One region of the Bacillus sp. MC1252 genome, then DNA from elsewhere that is predicted to be linked to it. Evidence: a T-box and tRNA genes for the amino acid it is inferred to sense, from the RefSeq annotation. Region 1 holds a T-box; the other holds one or more tRNA genes.
The links. A T-box is a leader RNA that pairs with one kind of tRNA and senses whether it is charged. The one in region 1 lies ahead of thrS (threonine--tRNA ligase), so its partner is inferred to be a tRNA-Thr.
Positions count from the first base shown of each region.

Region 2: it encodes a tRNA-Thr, which carries the amino acid that the T-box ahead of thrS (threonine--tRNA ligase) is inferred to sense. The anticodon was not compared.

Region 1 is NZ_CM166369.1:2,542,762-2,553,706, forward strand. Features, by position in the region: gene ACYH0L_RS13075 (HAD family hydrolase) at 1-435, shown strand, start outside; gene ACYH0L_RS13080 (IS3 family transposase) at 501-845, opposite strand; gene thrS (threonine--tRNA ligase) at 1,093-3,033, opposite strand; T-box leader at 3,079-3,327, opposite strand; gene ytxC (putative sporulation protein YtxC) at 3,371-4,240, opposite strand; gene ACYH0L_RS13095 (TVP38/TMEM64 family protein) at 4,301-4,939, opposite strand; gene dnaI (primosomal protein DnaI) at 4,973-5,902, opposite strand; gene dnaB (replicative helicase loading/DNA remodeling protein DnaB) at 5,920-7,344, opposite strand; gene nrdR (transcriptional regulator NrdR) at 7,446-7,904, opposite strand; gene ACYH0L_RS13115 (cytosolic protein) at 7,909-8,295, opposite strand; gene speD (adenosylmethionine decarboxylase) at 8,479-8,859, opposite strand; gene ACYH0L_RS13125 (glyceraldehyde-3-phosphate dehydrogenase) at 9,094-10,116, opposite strand; gene coaE (dephospho-CoA kinase) at 10,289-10,894, opposite strand; gene ytaF (sporulation membrane protein YtaF) at 10,908-10,945, opposite strand, start outside.
Region 2 is NZ_CM166369.1:180,820-191,764, forward strand. Features, by position in the region: gene ACYH0L_RS01015 (PTS transporter subunit EIIC) at 1-153, opposite strand, end outside; gene ACYH0L_RS01020 (MurR/RpiR family transcriptional regulator) at 150-1,019, opposite strand; gene murQ (N-acetylmuramic acid 6-phosphate etherase) at 1,034-1,945, opposite strand; tRNA gene ACYH0L_RS01030 (tRNA-Glu) at 2,166-2,240, shown strand; tRNA gene ACYH0L_RS01035 (tRNA-Val) at 2,247-2,322, shown strand; tRNA gene ACYH0L_RS01040 (tRNA-Thr) at 2,326-2,398, shown strand; tRNA gene ACYH0L_RS01045 (tRNA-Tyr) at 2,427-2,511, shown strand; tRNA gene ACYH0L_RS01050 (tRNA-Gln) at 2,516-2,587, shown strand; gene rocF (arginase) at 2,725-3,636, shown strand; gene sigW (RNA polymerase sigma factor SigW) at 3,819-4,382, shown strand; gene rsiW (anti-sigma-W factor RsiW) at 4,397-5,017, shown strand; gene cdaA (diadenylate cyclase CdaA) at 5,236-6,057, shown strand; gene ACYH0L_RS01075 (CdaR family protein) at 6,050-7,459, shown strand; gene glmM (phosphoglucosamine mutase) at 7,485-8,831, shown strand; gene glmS (glutamine--fructose-6-phosphate transaminase (isomerizing)) at 9,403-10,945, shown strand, end outside.

The sequences.
Region 1 (10,945 bases):
CAATACTTGGCTGATTTCTTTGCAGCAGAACGCAGAAAACGCCCGTATGTCTATGAAGAAACGTATCCTGTTTTAGACCGCCTGAAAGGCAGCTACGAATTACTCCTTTTAACAAACGGTGACCCTAGTCTTCAAAAGGAAAAGCTTGCAGGTGTACCGGAGCTTGCGCCTTATTTTCATGAGATTGTGATTTCAGGAGATTACGGAAAAGGCAAGCCTGACCCTGGCATCTTTGAGCACTGCCTTCAGCTATTAAACTTAACAAAAGACGATGTCATCATGGTTGGAGATAATCCTAAAACAGATATTCTCGGGGCATCTCGCGTTGGCATCCAAACCGTTTGGATCAATCGCCATGGCAAGAAAAATGAAACAGATGTGACACCGGATTATGAAATCAAAGACTTACATGAATTGTTTGATATATTAAAGTAGAACCAAAAGAAAACACCCTTCTTCTGGGACTAGCCCCCGTTTTTGAGACAGGGATCAAAACACCTTTATACAGCCAATTGCCGATAGTTTATCGGTGATTGGTTTAGTTTCGTTTGAATACGAATGTTGTTATAATAATGAATGTATTCTTTAACAGTGCGTTCTACGATTGTCGTCCTCGTTCGATCAATGTTGGCACCGTGCTTCGTGATCCGCTGCACATTTTCCTGAAAGATTTGCCCCTCCTTCAAACGCTTCCAAAACATTTGATAGCTTGCGTGTTCTGCAATATGCGGAGGACAAAACTGTCTATGCTTTAGACCAACCATCTCTTCCTTAGAATACCTCAAAGCTTTTGCAAAAATATCGTTCACCCATAGCACCTCACCTGTGACATCAAATTCAATCATGGCAAATGAGTGCTCCAATGCACGAAGAACAGCTGATTACTCCAATACTTGTGATGATACAGTGTTTGTTGTTTGAATCATCGCTTTCATTCCCCCATTGTCTCTAACCAACAGTACATACTTACCCATACTTTTGCACTATCTAAACGTTTTATTCAAGCATCTGGATCACCAGTGGAAAATTTTTTCATAAGAAAAAAGCCAGCGATCTCAAGGAAAGAGATCACTGACCGCTTAAATAAAAGGATTATTTTTTCGCTTCTGCTACTGCATGTTTCACAAAAGCTTCAAGATCCATTGTTTCTGAATCTTGTTCACCATATTTTCTTACATTGACAGCGCCATTTTCTGCTTCTTGATCCCCAACGACAAGCATGTACGGAATCTTTTGCATTTGCGCTTCTCTAATTTTGTACCCAATTTTCTCATCACGGCTATCAAGCTCTACACGTAAGCCTTCAAGCTGCAAGCGTTCTTGCACTTTTTTCGCATAGTCTAGATGAACAGATGGTGAAACCGGGATGACTTGGAATTGTACAGGTGCCAGCCATGTTGGAAGAGCTCCTTTGTATTCTTCAATTAAGAAGGCAACGAAGCGCTCCATTGTGGAGACGACCCCTCTATGAATAACGACTGGACGATGGTGCTTTCCATCTTCTCCGATATATGTGAGATCGAAGCGCTCTGGAAGTAAGAAATCAAGCTGTACAGTGGACAACGTCTCTTCTTTTCCAAGAGCTGTCTTCACTTGTACGTCAAGCTTCGGTCCATAAAATGCCGCTTCACCTTCTGCTTCATAGTAGTCATGACCAAGCTCGTCCATTGCATCCTTCAGCATCGACTGCGCTTTATTCCACATCGCATCATCGTCGAAATACTTCTCTGTATCCTCTGGATCACGGTAAGATAAGCGGAATGTGTAATCATTTAAGCCGAAATCTTGATACACTTCTTCAATTAAGCGAACTGTACGGATGAACTCGTCTTTGATTTGATCTGGACGCACAAAGATATGTGCATCGTTTAATGTCATGCCGCGAACACGCTGCAGACCAGATAGGGCGCCTGACATTTCATAGCGGTGCATTGTACCAAGCTCTGCAATACGAATTGGCAATTCACGATAGCTATGCGGTTCATTTTTGTAAATCATCATATGGTGCGGGCAGTTCATAGGACGAAGGACAAGATCTTCGTTATCCATTTCCATGACTGGGAACATATCTTCTTGATAATGCGCCCAGTGGCCTGATGTTTTATACAATTCGACATTCGCAAGAACTGGTGTGTACACATGTTCATAGCCAAGACGCACTTCTTTATCGACAATGTAACGCTCAATCACGCGGCGGATCGTTGCGCCTTTTGGCAGCCAAAGCGGAAGACCTTGACCTACCTTTTGAGAATTCGCAAACAGTTTCAGCTCTTTTCCTAGTTTACGGTGATCGCGTTCTTTCGCTTCTTCGAGCAGACGTAAGTGCTCATTTAAATCTTCTTTGTTAAAGAAAGCTGTTCCATAAATACGCTGAAGCATTTGATTGTTACTGTCGCCTCTCCAGTATGCACCTGCAAGGCTAAGCAGCTTGAACTCTTTGATTTTCCCTGTAGACGGTAAGTGAATTCCGCGGCATAAGTCAAAGAATTCACCCTGCTCATAAATGGTGACAGCTTCGCCTTCTGGAATCGCCTCTAACAGCTCAAGCTTCAATTCATCACCAATCGCTTCAAAGCGTTTTTTCGCTTCTTCTCTTGATACTTCAATGCGCTCAATCGGCAGATTGCTATTAATGATTTTTTTCATTTCTTTTTCAATCTTTGGTAAGTCTTCAGGTGTGATGGCAACATCAATGTCCACATCGTAGTAGAACCCATTTTCGATCACAGGACCTACACCAAACTGGACATGATGCTCTTTTCCGTAAATACGTTTAATCGCCTGCGCTAGTAAATGCGCTGTGCTGTGGCGCATAATATCAAGTGCTTCATCACTTTTATCTGTGATGATCTCGATTGTTCCACTTTCTAAAAGCGGCGTACGCAGATCTATTTCTTTGCCGTTCAATTTACCGGCAAGCGCTTTTTTCTTTAGGCCCGGGCTAATTGATGCCGCGATGTCTTCTGTTGTGGCTGTTTTGTCAAACTCCTTGACTGCTCCATCTGGAAATGTAAGTTGAATTTGTTCTGACATCTCTGGTCACTCCTTTTTTTGGCAATATAAAAACCCCGCCCCCTGGAAAGGGACGAGGTTGAATAAACGGAATCGTGGTTCCACCCTTTTTCCCGTATTTGCAGCTTGCTTTTTCATAAGCAAATACGGCTTGTGGTTCGATAACGGGAATTCCCGTCAGCTATTACTAAACAAGTTCACAGCTGATGTTCAAAGGTGGTAAAGCAAATGGTCCTCTGCTAGGAAGCTTTCAGCCGTGGCTTCCCTCTCTATAAGCGGGTGTTCATTTGTTCATGTCCTTATCAATACGGTCTCTGTATGAAGTTACACCGTATTATAAAACGTTTTTTCGTGAAAATCAAGAAAGCTTTTCACTTTTCTTTACCAAATGATCATGAACAAATTGAACATTTTGTTCATCAAACGAATGAGGCGGGAACACCTCGACCCTTTCTTGAAAAATATTTTGAATGGTTTGCACCATCGAGTGACCTGTGTCATTTGTAAACAGGTTAATCTTTTGCGGAGCAATGGAAACAAGCGGTGCAATCAGCTGCGAATCAATATACATTGGATGTTCTCTTACAAACTGTCTGTCTATGTATTGTTTTTGATCACGCTCAGAAGCGTAGCGAAATTCCCAAATCACCAGGCGGTCCTGATGCACAACATGTACTTTTTCAAGCTTGGGCTTTCTTGCCATCACATAGTCTCGAAGTGATTGAATAAAGTTTTGATATTCTTGTTCCATTTTGTATTCTTCAATGGATACTTCAACATAATTCTTCAGCCTCCTGTCATACTCTGACAGCCTAAAGGTCATAAATGAACCAATTGAAAAGATACCTTGCTGTAAAGAGATCGTCTCAAGCTCCTTTTTTAACAGGGCTTCCCTTGATGGGTCCTGATGAATCCCGGGAATATCATCTATATCCCCTTTCATGATGCTATGGGCGATTGAAAGAATTTGGTGCTGCTCTTCGGGATCTTTAAATAAGTATGTGTTTTCAAGGATGCTGCGCATGCGCTCGTTTTCTTTGCATTCCAAAAAAAAGTGAACCAGTAATGGCCGCACGATGTGCTCAAGTGCTTCTTTTGATTCCTTCGCCTCTATGAGAAGCCGGTCTTTCCCTTGTTGAATTGACATGTGATGCCGACTGTCCAAGTGTTCAGCAAGATGTAAAAAAGCAGCGGTATCATATTCATCTTCAAAGATTATTTCAAGCATGTTTGTCCCCCCTAACGACATCTGTTACATATATATGGGGAGAACATAAAAAATAGACGCCTAAAATAAATCAGGCATCTTTCTTTTTAAAATGAATGGTACAGAGATAAAGATCAAATAAATCAAACAAACAATCGCTAAAGCGGCATAATTGCCGCTAACAAAGCTTGACCCGAGGACATTTAACGCAACCGTACCCGGTATTAAGCCTAAAAAGGTCGCTGCAGCAAACGCACGATATTGAGCATGTGAAGCTGCTGCCGCATAGCTGACAAAATCAAAATGAATAGGTGCAATACGCAATAACAAAATATACAGAAACCCATGCTCCTGAATACGGGACGTCACCGCTTTCAGCTTCCGGCTGCTTGCATTTGTTTCATTCTGCTTTGAACGGAAGGTTGAAGCAAGCCAAAAAGAGCCTGTTGCGCCAGCGGTAGCACCGACGAGGGCATAAACGGTCCCAAGTACACTGCCGAATGCCAAACCTGCTGCCAGCGAAAAGACCGTGAGAGGAACAAGAACAAACGGGCGAAAAAGTGATAAGAAAAGAAAAACAAAGGGAGCCAGCATCCCAAATTGAAGTATCCAATTCTTCACATCTTTCGGTGCCAGCTGAAGATGCTGTTTATTCAGCCACCATAGCGTAGCAACGAGAATGCCAATCACGAGAAAAAGCAGCCATTTTCTTTTGTTCATCTCATCCGCTCCTCCTTCATGTGATGTACGCTTTTATAAATGACGGCGATTTTCTCCTTCAAGTACGACTGGCTCTGCTAAATAGACAATCCGTTCCATTAAACGAGCTGCTTTGACCTCTTCTTTTTCTCCGCGCTGTGAGTACGTAAAATGATGCTTTAGTTCACTCGGTGAGAAATTAGAAGAGAAGAAAGTTGGCAGCTGTTCAGCCATACGATATTGTAAGATCGTTCCTAGCAGTTCATCTCGTACCCAGCTTGTCATCGACTCTGCCCCAATATCATCAAGCATTAAGATAGGTGTTGATTTGACCATATTCAGCTTCTCTTCCAGTGTATGATCGGCTAAAGAATTTTTTAACTCTCTCACAAATTCAGGCACGTATACAAGGAGAGATGGGTATTCTTTTTCCGCTAGCTGCTGCGCAATCGCTGCTAGAATAAACGTTTTGCCTACCCCAAATTTCCCGTGTAAATACAAGCCTTTCCCCTTACCAGTCTCATCATAGCTTTGCAGGAATTGACCTACTTTTTGGATGACCTCTTGTCTTCCTGTGACGTTCAGATCAGCGAACGTCGCTTGAAGAACATTCTGCGGAATGTACATGCTTTTCATGAGCTCTTGCTGTTTTTTCTGTCTATCGAGACGCAGCTTTACTGGACAAGGGGAATATTCAATATCAATACTCTGTCCTTTGATCACAAGCTTCGGATGATACCCATCTAAAATGGCATTTACGTTCTCTTCCTCTAAGCAGTAAGAGCAGCCTTTCGATTGCTGCACATATTCAAAGAGCCGATTCAAGCTGCGATCGATCATGTCTTCTTGTATCTCTTCTTGATGCTCCTTTAAAAAGGCTTTTACACCTTCATCAGCTAACACACTTTCTTTAATCTGATTGTATCTCACGCGAAAATCTACTCGTCCTTTTAGCTGTTCAAATGAACGACCGATCGGTTTCATCTCCATCTCACCTCACATTAATGTGCATTGTATTTTTTCATATTTTTAAACTGATCTAACAGTTTTTCTTTTTCTCGTTCAAGATCCTCTGTAGACAGACTGTCCGCTTGTTCTTTTGCCGGCTGTTCTTTCGTTTCAGTTTCTTTCATCCAGTCAGGCAGTTTCTCCTCGCGGACGACTTTTCCTGATCCATATGGGCTTCGCTGCTTTTTCTGCTGCGCCCACTCAGTCATTTGCCTGTTCTCTTCTTTTGCCATTTTCATGGCCGCCTCAACGGTTTTAATTTTCTTTCTCACCCAATGGGCAGCGATTTTTTGCATATACGTTTTGGACAGCTTCATATCTGTTTTCAGCAGTGTATAGTAGATTAGAACGTTCATGACACCTGGCTCTAGCTGCTGCTCGAGCATGATATCTTCGACAATTCTTAAGTCAGCATACGTTGGCTCAATGCCATCTGCCATATCTTTTAGAAGCTCCCTGGGCGAAATATGATCTAGCTTTTCAATCAATTTGGCATCAGGTGTATCTGCCGATGGCGGCTTTGAGGCATCGTGACGTAAATGTCTTGGCTGTTTTTGATCAATCAGTTTCGGCTGTTCGCCTCTGTATTCAATTTGATACCAGTCTCTTGCTGCTTTTCTTAGCTCTTCTGTTGAGATCATTTGATCCGAACCACAGGCGCCGGCTACAATATTTTGCATTTGCAGCGGGGTGATGCCGTATACAACAGCTAACTTCTTAATCGTCTCTTTCACCTGCCTTGTCAAAGCCTTTCTTGGAATCATCATGTCAGACATGCCCGCTAACAACAGATCAAAATCAAAGGATTCGTCTGAGAGCGGTGCCGGCTGACTGGATCCAACTGTCACATATTCATAGCCCTGATCAAGCGATGATGCCTGATTGATTTCTTCTGTCATCTTGCGTTCGCCTGGCTGCAATACGTGAAAGACTTCTTCAAACGAACGTGAAATGTTCTTCGCTTCTGCAGGAACACCTGGATAAGAAAAATAATCACGAAGCTGCATATATTTTGCTTTTTCTACACGATGGTACAAAAGGACATTCAGCATACCGTCTTGGAAAAACTCATCAGGCCTTAGCGGCGGCACGAGCTCATATGTAAACAGTCTGCCCTCTTCCGTTTCCTGTTCATATGTGCGGAGTAATCCGATCGCTTCAAGTTTTAAACGTTCCTCAAAAATATCATTTAAATTCGTTTGCAGCATGACCATGAGCTGCCGATGAGGTGCGGGCTTTCCCCACATACGATTTTGTTCCAGCTCTCCCCACAGCGTCATGTATAAGCTGAAAGCGGACATGCCAATTAGCGGCTGATATAAAAGAGTGATGAGCTGTCTATCGATGTCACCGAGCAATGAAGCGCTTTTGACGACATACGGATCGACGGCTAGCACTTCCTTCCAATGCTCTGTCATTTGCTGATCCTCCCCCTGAATACGATTGTTTCCATTGTACACTCTTTTTGCGTTTTACGCTTTACGCAGGAAAAAGAGCATGAAGAATCTTCAGCTCTTTTTTAGCGTTCTTTCTTTAATAAATCTTTTAATTCGTCAATAAATACATTGATGTCTTTAAACTGCCGGTAAACCGAAGCAAACCTGACGTAAGACACTTCATCAATTTTCGCCAGCTCGTCCATCACCATTTCACCAACAAGCTCACTTTTTACTTCTGACATGCCTTGATTACGCAATTCTTTTTCGATGTTAAAGCAAACATCTTCCAGCTGTTTTAAAGCGACAGGACGCTTTTCACACGCTTTGATGAGTCCTCTCAGCATCTTTTCCCGGCTGAATTCTTCTCGTATACCTTCTTTTTTCACTACAATAAGCGGTAATTCTTCTAATTTTTCAAACGTCGTAAAGCGATATTGGCAGCTTTCGCACTCTCTTCTACGACGAATGGATTTCCCTTCATCTACTGGTCTTGAATCAAGCACCCTTGTGCCAAGGTGCTGACATGTCGGACATTTCATTTCATCAGCTCCGATCTATTCTTGGAAGTTGTTTGTCTAGTTCTTCATAAAGGGACAAAACGGTCTTTTGACTGTAGCCAAAATCTGTTGGCAGGGCCGTTTCTGTTGTCACGTTAAAATCGACAGCTGTTTCAAAAGGACGAATTGAAATGACAGTCGCCACGAGAAAGGCTTTTTTCGGCATTCGTATGTTTGCGCTGATTTCACCTCGTTCTGCTGAAACAGATGTCACTTGATAGGAATCGTTTCGGGAAAGAAGGGCTTCCACCGCTTGAAAAACTTTTGCATTTGTCGATTTGTAGTAACGGCATTTCAGCTCTGACACCGGATGATGGTCAGATGTTTCCGTATGGTTTGAAATCAATCGTTTGAACTTTTGTCCTAAAGTCATACACATATCCCCTTTACCTTTACGCCTCTTCTTTATTTTATAAAAAAAACCTTTGTTTTCCTAGAACAAAAGTATAGACAAGTTTGGGAATGTTGGATGTTGTATATGAAACAATATAAAAAGGAGCATAACACAAAGGCATTCAATGCTTTTGGCCAGCTCCCATTGCAATCTTTTTTATGTTTACAGTGCTTTGGCTTGTGCCTGTTTCACTTGTACAGGTCCCATGCCTCGAGGAATTTCGATGTTCTCTCTTGTTTCAGCACCTAGTTCATCTCCGATATGATCTGCTGCGATATTCGGATCTAGGTCGCCGCAAGTATAGACATCTATGCTCGCATAACCATGTTCAGGAAAGCTGTGAATTGTCAGATGAGATTCAGAAATAATGACAACTCCACTTACTCCTTGAGGTGCAAATTTGTGAAAAGCAACCTCTCTTACCTCAGCTCCTGATTTCAAAGCTGCATTTACAAACGTTTTTTCAATAAAATCCATGTCGTTCAGTTTATCACAGTCGCATCCCCATAGCTCGGAGATAACGTGACGTCCGATTGTTTCCATCATGGACCCCCCTTAAACAAGAATGAAAGAGTGAAGTTCTAAGCAGCCGGACCGGACATATACCACGGGGGAAAGTTAGTCCTAAGAGGTCCTAACCCTTTAAGTATACCCGAATGAGTCTGCGAACAAGAAGTTCACGAAAAATAGTATACTTTGTTTAGACCCATTTTGCAAGCTGTGTTTTTAGTGGGATTTTCTCTCATTTCTTGAAAAGGGACGTTCGTCTTCTTCATTTCAAACAGCAGACAGCTCTTTCATCTGTGAGCCAACATACTTGACAAGATCTACCACTCTGCATGAATAGCCCCATTCATTGTCATACCATGCAAGGACTTTCACTTTTCTATCTTCCATCACCATCGTTGTGAGTCCATCAACGACAGCTGAATAAGGATTTGTGTTAAAGTCTGTGGAGACAAGCGGTTCATCCGTGTAATCTAAAATGCCGGCAAGAGATGTTTTTGATGCATTTGAGAAGGCAGCATTTACCTCTTCTGCTGTCACATCTTTTTTCAAGTCGACCACAAGATCAACCATCGACACATTTGAGACTGGCACGCGAAGCGCAAGTCCATGTAATTTCCCTTTCATGTGCGGAAGCACTAAAGAAAGCGCTTTAGCGGCACCCGTCGTTGTTGGAATGATGGACTGAGCACACGCTCTCGCCCGGCGCAGATCTTTATGCGGGTTGTCGATATTTTTTTGATCATTTGTATACGCATGAACCGTTGTCATTAAGCCGTTCTCGATGCCAAATTCATCATCTAACAGCTTGACAACTGGCGCTAAACAGTTTGTTGTACAAGACGCGTTTGAAATAATGACATGCTTTTCAGGATCAAGATCATCCTCATTCACACCCATCACAATCGTGATGTCTTCATTTTTACCTGGAGCTGTTAAAATGACTTTTTTCGCTCCGGCATCTATATGGCCCATCGCTTGATCTTTTGAATTAAATTTACCCGTTGCTTCTATGACGATATCAATCCCAAGCTCTCCCCATGGAAGCTGCTTTGGGTCTCTGTTATTGAGCAAAAGCACTCTTTTTCCATTCACAATCAAAGCGTCATCTTCTGCTGTCACATCGCATTCGTAACGTCCATGATTTGTGTCATATTTAATTAAATGTGCTAGCGTTTCGGCAGGATAGCTTGCGTTAACCGCTACAATTTGTATTTGATCATCAAGCATTGCTTTTCTGAAGACCATGCGTCCAATTCTGCCAAACCCATTGATCGCTGCTTTTACCTTCATGAACAGGTCACTCCTCTATTATGTGTTATACTCAATAATTTATTTATGAAATTAGTATATCACATTAGAATGTAATTGCCAGTATATAAACGTATATTTTATAAAAAGGGCTGTTCTTTTCAAAGGAAACAAGAAAAAAGCATAAAAAAAAGAAGAGTACGTGTATGTACTCTTACTTATCTGTATGTTCCCATTCGTTTAATATGTTCTGTAATTGTTTTCTCATAAAAGCAAGATCTTTTGTGTTTTCTATCACGCGGTCTGCTTTTTGACATTTCTCCTCAAGAGACTGCTGGGAATGGATACGATTCAGCGCTTCTTCCTCGCTAAGGGCGTTTCGATTCATGAGCCGCGATAGCTGCAATTCAGGCGTTGTATACACCACAATGATGCGGTCAACAAGGCTCTCCAGCTGACTCTCGAATAAAAGCGGGATATCAAGCACAACGAATGTTTCTTGCTGATTAATCCCTTCATCTCGCTGCTTAAGCATTTCCTTTCTGACTTCTGGATGAACGATGGCATTGAGCTGCTTTCTTTTCTCTTCATCAGAAAAAATGATCGCTCCTAGCTGCTGCCGGTTCAGCTCACCATTTGGCAGGAGGACATCCTCACCGAAGGTTTGAACGATTTGATGAAGGGCTGGTGTTCCTTTAGAAACAGCTTCTTTTGCAATGACATCTGCATCCACCACCCGGATGCCCAGCTCTTTTATCATCTGCGAGACTGTGCTTTTTCCACTAGCAATCCCGCCAGTTAATCCAATTACGAGCGTCAATTGATTTCCTCCTTTACAGCTTCCAAACCCCAATTAAAATAAGCAGCAGCC
Region 2 (10,945 bases), 1.3 Mb from region 1:
TTCTTTGATCGCTGTGATTTGAACTTTTTCATCATCGATCGGTGTAATTCGGAGACGTGTCATACAATGTGTATGGGAAGAGATATTTTCAGAACCACCACAGAGCGAAAGAATATCTTTCGCTAACTGCTGATATTTCTTTTGATGACTCATGTTGAATCCCCCTTTGGTTTTCGTTTCATGGAGCGGATGGCATGCCTTGTCTTGTCAATATACTGCGCTGTCTCTTCATATTGACGGGAAGCTAAACTGAGGAACAAGACATCAATTAAGTAGAGCTGTGCCATTCTAGAGGAAGTGGCAGCACTGCGAAAAGGTGCTTCATTGGAACCGGACGTCGATAGGTGAACGTCACATAAAGCAGAAACGCTTGTATGACCTGGATGCGTTAAGGCAATGGTTTTCACTTGATTTTCTTTTGCGAGCTGAAGGGCTTGAATGATGTCTAACGTTTCTCCAGAAAAGGATATACCGAAAACAATGTCGTTCTTTCCTGCATTTGCGATGACGGTGGATGCGATATGCATGTCAGTGAAGGCTGTGGCTGCATAATTGATTCTGAGAAATTTCTGCTGTGCGTCAGCTGCGACGATGCCAGATGCACCAACACCGATAAAATGGATTTGATTTGCATGTAGCAGCAATTGAACGGCCTTTTCTAAAGTATCTGCATTTAAAATAGAGGCAGTATCCTTAATCGATTGAATCGAGTTTCCTGCTGTTTTTTGAATAATGGATTGAAGTGGTTCATCTTGTTCGATATCTCGGTAGCCTTGTTTATCGTCATGCATTAAGTCTCCAGCAATCCGCATTTTTAAATCGTGATAGCCATCTAGTCCGAGAGATTTACAAAGGCGGATGACTGCAGAGCTGCTTGCACCGGCTGCCTGACTGATCTCGTGTACTGTGCTCTTAATGACTTTGTCAGGATGGGCAAGGATATAGTCTGCAATGATTTTTTCAGATTGGGGGAGCTTTGCTTTCATTGTGTGTATTAGGGAGAGTCCACCTGCTGACATGAGCTCTGCCTCCTTTAGGATTGATGATGTGAGATGGCTTTGTCGATATGACCATTCGCTTTGTTGAGTAAATTCTTGGCTGTTTTCTTGTCTGTGTTTGTTTGGAGCATGACGATGGCGGTTTTGACTTCTAAATCTGCCGATTCAAGTGTTTTCACGGCTTGTTCGTAGGAAGCGTTTGTCACATGTTGAATGATGGTGATGGCGCGTTCTTTTAATTTATGATTGCTGACTTTTACATCAACCATCAGGTTTTCATATACTTTGCCTTGTCTGATCATGACAGAGGTGGAAAGCATATTTAAAATCATTTTATGAGCGGATGCGGCTTTCATTCGTGTTGACCCGGTGATGGCTTCAGGTCCAACGACGACTTCAATGGCGCAGTCTGCCAGCTCGCTAATTTCTGCTTGTTCATTGCAGCTGAGGGCTACTGTTTTTGCTCCGATGGATCTTGCGTAGTTTAAAGCACCGATGATATAGGGCGTCCTACCGCTAGCGGCAATGCCGACGACAGTATCTGTTGACGTGAGGTGGATGTGTACTAAATCCTGTTTACCGGCTTCTTCACTGTCTTCCACATCTTCGGCAGCGTGTGAAAACGCGGAGTCCCCACCTGCCATGATGCCTACAATGACATCAGGTGAGACGCTATAGGTTGGTGGACATTCAACAGCGTCCATCACGCCAATTCTGCCGCTTGTTCCAGCGCCTAAATAAATGAGTCTGCCTCCATTCGAGATGGATTCATAGGCGAAGTCACTTGCTGTTTTCACATGTGGAAGTACACGATTGACCGCTTGAGCGACTTTCATATCTTCTTCATTGATCATTTGGAGCATTTCGAGCGGATCTGCTTGTGAAATTCCCATTGTGTTAGGGTTTCTTGATTCTGTTGTCAAAGAACGCAGTTGAGATGGCTGCATGTGACATACCTCCTTATTTCTTCATTTTCAGTATATTGAGTATGATATGAAATTTCAACATTATATTTAAATACTGAAATTATATTTCAAGTAAAATGTCGTGCTGCAAGGTGGTTAATTATTAGAAAATAAAAAAAATAAAATTCCCCTTTACAAAAGGGGGACAACCTGTATATAATAACTTTTGTCAGCTTCACGGAAACAGTAAACTTGACAAACTGGCCCGTTGGTCAAGCGGTTAAGACACCGCCCTTTCACGGCGGTAACACGGGTTCGAATCCCGTACGGGTCACCATGATGTGGAGGATTAGCTCAGCTGGGAGAGCATCTGCCTTACAAGCAGAGGGTCGGCGGTTCGAGCCCGTCATCCTCCACCATATGCCGGTGTAGCTCAACTGGTAGAGCAACTGACTTGTAATCAGTAGGTTGGGGGTTCAAGTCCTCTTGCCGGCACTGTTTTTTCTTTATCAATTCCATATGTGGAGGGGTAGCGAAGTGGCTAAACGCGGCGGACTGTAAATCCGCTCCCTCCGGGTTCGGCGGTTCGAATCCGCCCCCCTCCACCATTTTTGGGCTATAGCCAAGCGGTAAGGCAACGGACTTTGACTCCGTCATGCGTTGGTTCGAATCCAGCTAGCCCAGTTAAGACACCTTTTTGAAAAAGGTGTCTTTTTTTTATGTTAGCAGAGGGAATGTATAACTATTCAAAATGTTGTCGAGTTGAGTCAGGAGGCATCGAGAAAGTAAAATATAGGCATGAACAGAAAGGGGATGTACATATGGGAGATCAAAAGAGGGTCACGATTGTCGGGGTTCCGATGGACTTGGGTCAAACGAGAAGGGGCGTCGATATGGGGCCGAGTGCGATTCGATGTGCTGGCGTAAAAGAAAAATTGGAATCGCTCTCATTTGATGTGGAGGATCTCGGGGATATTCCAGTCGAGCAAAGGGACGATGAGAAAGGTTTACATACAAGTGAAAAATTAAAAAATCTAACGGAGAATGCTGGTGCCAATCAGCTGCTTGCTGAAAAGGTTGACAGTATTGTGCAGTCAGGTTCGTTTCCATTGATTTTAGGCGGTGATCACAGCATTGCGATTGGCACACTTGCCGGTGTAGCTAAGCATTATGAAAACTTGGGTGTCATTTGGTATGATGCACACGGTGATTTAAATACGGAGGAAACTTCTCCTTCTGGAAATATTCATGGCATGCCGCTTGCTGTCAGTCTTGGCCTTGGGCATGCTGATTTAACGAACATTGGTGGTTATTCTCCTAAATTGAAACCCGAAAATGTCGTATTAATTGGTGCTCGTTCCTTAGATGAAGGAGAGCGGCAGTTGATTAGAGAAAAAGGTATGAAGGTGTATACGATGCATGAAATTGATCGTTTAGGGATGACAAGGGTGATGGAGGAAGCAATTTTGTATTTAAAGGAAAGAACAGATGGTGTCCACCTATCACTTGATTTAGATGGGCTAGATCCAGCGGAATGCCCGGGTGTAGGAACTCCTGTGGCAGGCGGCATTAGTTATCGTGAGAGTCACCTTGCAATGGAGCTTTTAGAGGAAGCAGGTATTTTAACTTCAGCCGAATTTGTGGAGGTAAATCCAGTATTAGATGAGAAAAATAAAACAGCAGAAGCGGCTGTTGCTTTAATTGGTTCTTTAATGGGTGAAAAGTTATTGTAGAGCGGGACTTGTTCCCGTTTTTTTTATTTTGGGGAAATTTAAGGATATATTAAGGTTTTTACTGGCTAATAAGCGTAACACGCTGTCAAAAATTTGTTACACTATTTTTTAGAGGAGAATGAAACCTTTTGGAAAGAGGTTCGTATACATAAAGACCGGTGAAGGCAGAGGTTGAATATACTATGGACACAATGATCAAAAAGAGAATTAAGCAAGTGAAAAAAGGCGACCAGAACGCATTTACAGACATCGTAGACCTGTATAAAGACAAAATTTATCAGCTGTGCTACCGTATGCTTGGGAATGCACACGAAGCAGAGGATATTGCGCAGGAGGCGTTTATTCGTGCCTATGTGAATATTGAGAGCTTTGATGTGAATCGTAAGTTTTCCACGTGGCTGTACCGCATTGCAACCAACCTGACCATCGACCGTATTCGCAAAAAAAAGCCGGATTATTATTTAGATGCAGAGGTGGCAGGAACAGAAGGACTGAATATGTATTCTCAAATTGCTGCTGATGGCATTTTGCCAGAGGATGAGGTGGTGTCTCTTGAGTTATCGAGTACCATTCAGCAAAAAATTCTAAGATTACCCGATAAATATCGTTCAGTCATCGTATTAAAGTATATTGATGAACTCTCGTTAAAAGAAATTAGTGAGATTCTGAATATACCAGTTGGTACAGTGAAAACGAGAATACACAGGGGTAGAGAGGCTCTCCGGAAACAGTTGAGAGACCTTTGAGTGAGGTGATTTTGATGAGCTGTCAGGAAAAAATCGTCCTGCTTATGCATCAGTATTTAGACGGGGACATTGAGCCCCAAGACGAAAAAGAATTAAAAAGCCATCTGCAATCGTGTGAGGAGTGCCGTACTCATTTTCAACAAATTGAGAAATCCATTGCGCTAGTGCAGAGTACATCTCATATAGAAGCACCTTCTGATTTCACTGCAAAGGTGATGGCAGGTCTTCCAAAGGAGAAAAAGCGTGTCTCGGTTCAAAGATGGATCAAAGCTCACCCGCTGATCGTAGCCGCTGCCCTCTTTCTCATTTTGATGGGAGGCAGTCTGTTTACAAGCTGGAATACTGATCATAATTTCAGTGTGTCAAAGCAGCCGAATCTCGTGGTTGAAAATGATACAGTGACCGTACCTAAAGGGGAAACCGTCAAAGGTGATGTCACTGTCAAAAATGGCAAGCTGATTGTAGAAGGCAAGGTTGATGGAAATGTCACAGTCGTCAATGGGGAACAGCTGACTGCTTCTGCCGGACAAGTCACTGGTCAAATCAATGAAATTAATGAAGTGTTTGATTGGATCTGGTACAAAATGAAATCCACAGCACAAAACGTGATGCGGGTCATTGGGCCAGAGGAGTAAAAGTAAATCAAACAGCATGGAGCAGTCTCTTAGGGGCTGCTCTTTTTCTATATCATTGCTCAGATTCACGCATACTAGACAGCCAGCTATATATGGCAACTATTTTCCTTGCTGAAATAAAATGTGGTATAATAGCCTCGCTATGTATTTACACATAGGCTTTTTTTATAAAAAAATGCATCACACGAAGAAACTTGAAAATTCTGGAGGACGAGGAAATGGCTTTAGGGGATATTCCTTTTTTGCAGTACCTCGGTAATGCTGTTGATATACTCGTTGTTTGGTATGTGATATATAAATTAATGATGGTCATCCGCGGAACAAAAGCGGTTCAGCTTTTAAAGGGAATTGTGGTCATTGTTCTCGTCAGGATGGGAAGTGCGTATCTCGGTCTTAACACACTTCAATGGCTGATGGACCAAGCGATTACGTGGGGTTTCCTTGCGATCATTATTATTTTTCAGCCAGAGCTAAGGAGAGCGCTTGAGCAGCTCGGGCGCGGCCGTTTCTTCTCAAGAAGCGGGACACCTGTAGAGGAACAGCAGCAGAAAACGATCGAGGCAATTACAAAAGCAATTAACTATATGGCAAAACGCAGAATAGGAGCGCTGCTGACAATTGAGCGCGATACTGGGATGAATGATTACATAGAGACAGGAATTCCTTTGAATGCAAAGGTGAGTTCTGAGCTGCTGATTAATATTTTCATTCCGAATACCCCGCTTCATGACGGTGCTGTCATTATGAAGAGTGATGAGATTGCAGCTGCAGCTTGTTATTTACCGCTGTCAGAAAGTCCTTTTATCTCTAAGGAACTCGGAACGCGCCACCGGGCGGCAGTTGGTATTAGTGAAGTGACAGACAGCTTAACCGTCATCGTCTCTGAGGAGACAGGCGGCATAAGTGTCGCAAGAAATGGTGATCTCCATCGAGAATTGACTGAAGAAGCGCTTGAAGAAATGCTGATTGCTGAATTTAGTAAGAACAGCAAAGATGCTTCCTCGACCAAATGGTATTGGAGGGGCAAGAAAAATGGATAAGATTTTGAATAATCGCTGGGCCGTAAAGTTTCTTGCATTGGTCTTCGCTTTATTGCTGTATGGTGCAGTCAATTCAGCGCAAGCGCCCACGCCGAAAAAAATCGGTGAATCCTTTTTCCCAACATCGACGACAGATGAAGCAACCTTAACCGACATTCCTGTTAAAGCGTATTATGATGACGAGAAGTACGTCGTCACTGGTGTACCGCAGACAGTCAATGTCACGATTAAGGGATCAACAAGTGCTGTGAAAACAGCAAGACAAACAAAGAATTTTGAAATTTATGCAGATATGCAAAACTTAACGACAGGCACACATAAAGTGGAGCTGAAGGCAAGAGATGTATCAAAGGGAATCACATTATCAATTAATCCGTCTGTGACGACTGTGACGATACAAGAAAAAACGACAGCTGAATTTCCTGTTGAAACAGAATTTTATAATCAAAATAAAATCAAAGACGGCTATTCACCCGAACAGCCCATTGTGAATCCGAAAAAGGTGACTGTCACTGGCTCAAAGGATGTAATCGACAAAATTTCTGTCATTAAAGCATTTGTGAACTTAGAGGATGTCGATCAACAGATTGAAAAAGAAGCGAAGCTCACTGTGTATGACAGCAGCGGGAACGAGCTGCCAGTCGAAGTGAGTCCGTCAGTAGTGGATATTACGGTCCCAATCACGAGTCCAAGCAAGAAGGTCCCGTTTAAAATTGAGCGGACGGGCAGCTTACCGGATGGGATCAGTATTTCAAGCATTGAGACAAGTCCGAGTGAGGTCACAGTGTACGGCTCTCAAAAGGTGCTAGATGCACTTGATTTTATTGATGGCGTTAAGCTGGACCTAAGCAAAATCAAAGATGATACGGAGATTGATGCCGACATTCCCCTGCCAGATGGTGTGAAAAAGGTGTCGCCTGAAACCGTTAAGATCAAAGTGAAGGTTGCAACAGCTGAAGAAAAAAAGATCGATAATGTACCAATCTCTGTCGTGGGTCTGAGCAAGGATCTCACCTCTGATTTTGTGAGCCCGTCTTCTGGGCGGCTCACGTTAACAGCAAAGGGATCAAAGAGTGCGATTGATAAACTAAAGGCTTCAGATATTGAAGCCTATATCAATGCGGGGGACTTGAACGAAGGAACACATGAGGTCAAAGTGCAAGTGAATGGTCCTCAAAACGTGACGTGGGCATTAACGAGATCAAAGGTCAAGGTGAAACTTACCTCTACTGACACGGAAGATCAGCCGGCTTCTACGAATGATCGAAAGGATCGATCGTCTGATGACGATGGTCAGGAAAAGAAGAGAAAAGATGAATCGACACAAGATAAAGCAAAGAAGGAATCAATTCAGAGACAGCGGATGAAAGAAGATAAAAAAGAGGACACAGAGCCCTCTTGAATGGTAAAAAAGGAGCGATTGAAACATGGGCAAGTACTTTGGAACTGATGGTGTAAGGGGTGTGGCTAATAGCGAATTAACGCCAGAGCTCGCATTTAAAATTGGGAGATTTGGCGGCTATGTCCTCACGAAGGATAAAGAACGTCCAAAGGTACTCGTTGGACGAGACACACGTGTATCTGGTCATATGCTAGAAGGAGCACTCGTTGCAGGCTTGCTTTCAATTGGGGCTGAAGTGATGCGTTTAGGTGTGATCTCAACACCTGGCGTGTCCTATTTAACGAAGGCAATGGATGCAGAAGCAGGTGTCATGATTTCTGCTTCTCACAACCCAGTTCAGGATAACGGGATTAAATTCTTCGGTGGCGACGGCTTTAAACTGTCAGATGAACAGGAGAACGAAATTGAGCAGCTAATGGATCAGCCAGTCGATCAATTACCACGTCCAGTTGGAGCCGATCTTGGAACGATGAATGACTACTTTGAAGGTGGTCAGAAATACTTGCAATTCTTGAAGCAGACAGCAGATGAGGATTTCACAGGCATTCACGTGGCCCTTGACTGTGCACATGGTGCAACATCTTCTCTTGCGACACATTTATTTGCTGATTTAGATGCAGATGTGTCCACAATGGGAACATCACCAAACGGCTTGAATATCAATGATGGCGTCGGCTCAACTCATCCAGAGGCACTTTCTGCTTTTGTAAAGGAAAAGGGTGCGGATATTGGTCTTGCGTTTGATGGTGACGGTGACCGTTTAATTGCAGTCGATGAAAAAGGTGATATCGTAGACGGCGATCAAATTATGTACATATGTGCACGTTATTTGAAGAGTGAAGGCCGATTAAAGGATGACACAGTCGTGTCAACAGTCATGAGTAACCTCGGCTTCTATAAAGCGTTGGAGAAACAAGGCATTAAGAGCATCCAAACCGCTGTTGGTGACCGCTATGTGGTCGAAGCGATGAAAAAGGACGGCTATAATGTCGGCGGCGAGCAATCAGGCCACTTGATTTTCCTTGATTACAATACGACAGGTGACGGCATGCTTTCTGCCATCATGCTTGTGAATACGCTAAAAGCGACAGGAAAAACATTATCAGAGCTTGCGGCTGAAATGGAGAAGTTCCCGCAGCTTCTAGTGAATGTGAAGGTGTCTGATAAATATAAAGTGGAAGAAAATGAAAAAGTAAAAGCTGTGATTCAAGAGGTTGAAAAAGAGATGAACGGTGACGGCCGTATTCTTGTTCGTCCATCTGGAACAGAGCCGCTTGTACGTGTGATGGCAGAGGCGAAAACAAAAGAGCTGTGTGATGAATATGTGGCTCGAATTACGGCTGTTGTCAAAGAGGAAATGGGTATTGAGTAATAGATGAAAGCAAATCGCTAAGCAGCGGTTTGCTTTTTTTTCGAATAATCGTCATAAGTGAAATGAACTGTACGAATGATATAGGCGAGGGCAACTTGCTAATGCCTTCATACATAGGAGAGCACATCAATTGTAGAACGTGACAAGCCTCATTGCATATAGTGTATGGAGGTCTCGCTTTCTCAAATGAAAGGGATCACCCCTAAATTGTGATTGACGGAGGTCAGACCTTATAGTACAATCATCCTTGTGTTATTGGATTTTTATTCTAGCTGGAAAGGCAGGGTAGATGTTCAGGAACTCTTATAATGATAGCGCCCGAACTAAGCGATCGGACGACAGATGCTTAGTTGACGAGGATGGAGGTTATCGAATTTTCGGCGGATGCCTCCCGGCTGATCAAAAGAGATCACAGCCGTAAGTGTTTCTTTAAAGCAAAGAGGTGACTCTTTGTACAAAGGGAATACACATGATCTCCCAAAATAAACATGTAGAGAGGGACGAAGAAATGTCCCTTCTATTTTAGTAGGCTTTCTTTGTCCCTTTCACGTGATCGGGAGGAAGAATATTTATGTGTGGAATCGTAGGTTATATTGGTCAGAATGATGCGAAAGAAATCTTATTAAAAGGCTTAGAGAAGCTTGAGTACCGCGGGTATGACTCAGCAGGTATTGCTGTGGCAAACGAAGAAGGCGTGCATGTGTTCAAAGAAAAAGGACGTATCGCTGAGCTTCGTGAGGTCGTTGATGCAAACGTGGCATCTACAGCAGGAATTGGACATACACGCTGGGCAACACACGGTGTACCAAGTCATCTCAATGCGCATCCGCATCAAAGTGCTTTTGGCCGTTTTACGCTTGTTCATAACGGTGTCATCGAGAACTATGTACAATTGACACGCGAATATTTACAAGACATCACACTTAAAAGCGACACAGATACAGAGGTTGTTGTTCAAGTCATCGAACAATTTGTAAGCAGAGGTCTTGATACAGAGGAAGCTTTCCGTCAAACGCTTCTTCAACTAAAAGGCTCTTACGCAATTGCCCTTTTCGATAACGAAAACAAAGAAACAATCTATGTGGCGAAAAACAAAAGCCCATTATTGGTTGGTTTCGGCGAAGATTTCAACGTTGTAGCGTCTGACGCAATGGCGATGCTTCAAGTAACAAACGAATATGCGGAATTAATGGATAAAGAAATGGTCATTGTCACAAAAGACGAGGTGATCATCAAAAACCTTGACGGTGATATCATGACACGTCCTTCTTATATCGCTGAGCTAGATGCAAGCGACATCGAGAAAGGCACATATCCTCACTACATGTTAAAAGAAACGGATGAACAGCCGCTTGTGATGCGCAAAATCATCCAAGAATATCAAGACGAAAACGGCAAGCTGTCAGTCGCTGGCGATATCGCAAGCGCAGTAGCAGAAGCAGACCGCATTTACATTGTGGCTTGTGGAACGAGCTACCATGCAGGTCTTGTCGGTAAACAATATATTGAAAACTGGGCGAAAGTACCTGTAGAAGTTCATGTAGCAAGTGAATTCTCTTACAACATGCCGCTTCTATCGAAAAAGCCATTGTTCATCTTCCTTTCTCAATCTGGGGAGACTGCGGACAGCCGCGCTGTACTTGTTCAAGTCAAAGAGCTTGGTCATAAAGCATTAACAATCACAAACGTACCAGGTTCTACGCTATCTCGTGAAGCGGACTTCACATTGCTTCTTCATGCAGGACCAGAAATCGCAGTAGCTTCAACAAAAGCCTACACAGCACAAATCGCTGTTCTTGCGATCCTTGCATCCGTTGCAGCTGAATTAAATGGTCAATCTCTTGACTTTGATCTTGTGAAAGAGCTTGGTATTGTGGCAAACGCAATGGAAGCCCTTGTCGATCAAAAGGATGAAATGGAACAAATCGCTCGTGACTTCTTCACAGTGACACGTAACGCATTCTTTATCGGAAGAGGACTTGACTACTATGTGTGCCTTGAAGGTTCACTAAAACTAAAAGAGATCTCTTACATCCAAGCAGAAGGATTTGCTGGTGGAGAACTCAAACACGGCACGATTGCGTTAATTGAAGAAGGTACACCGGTCATTGCCC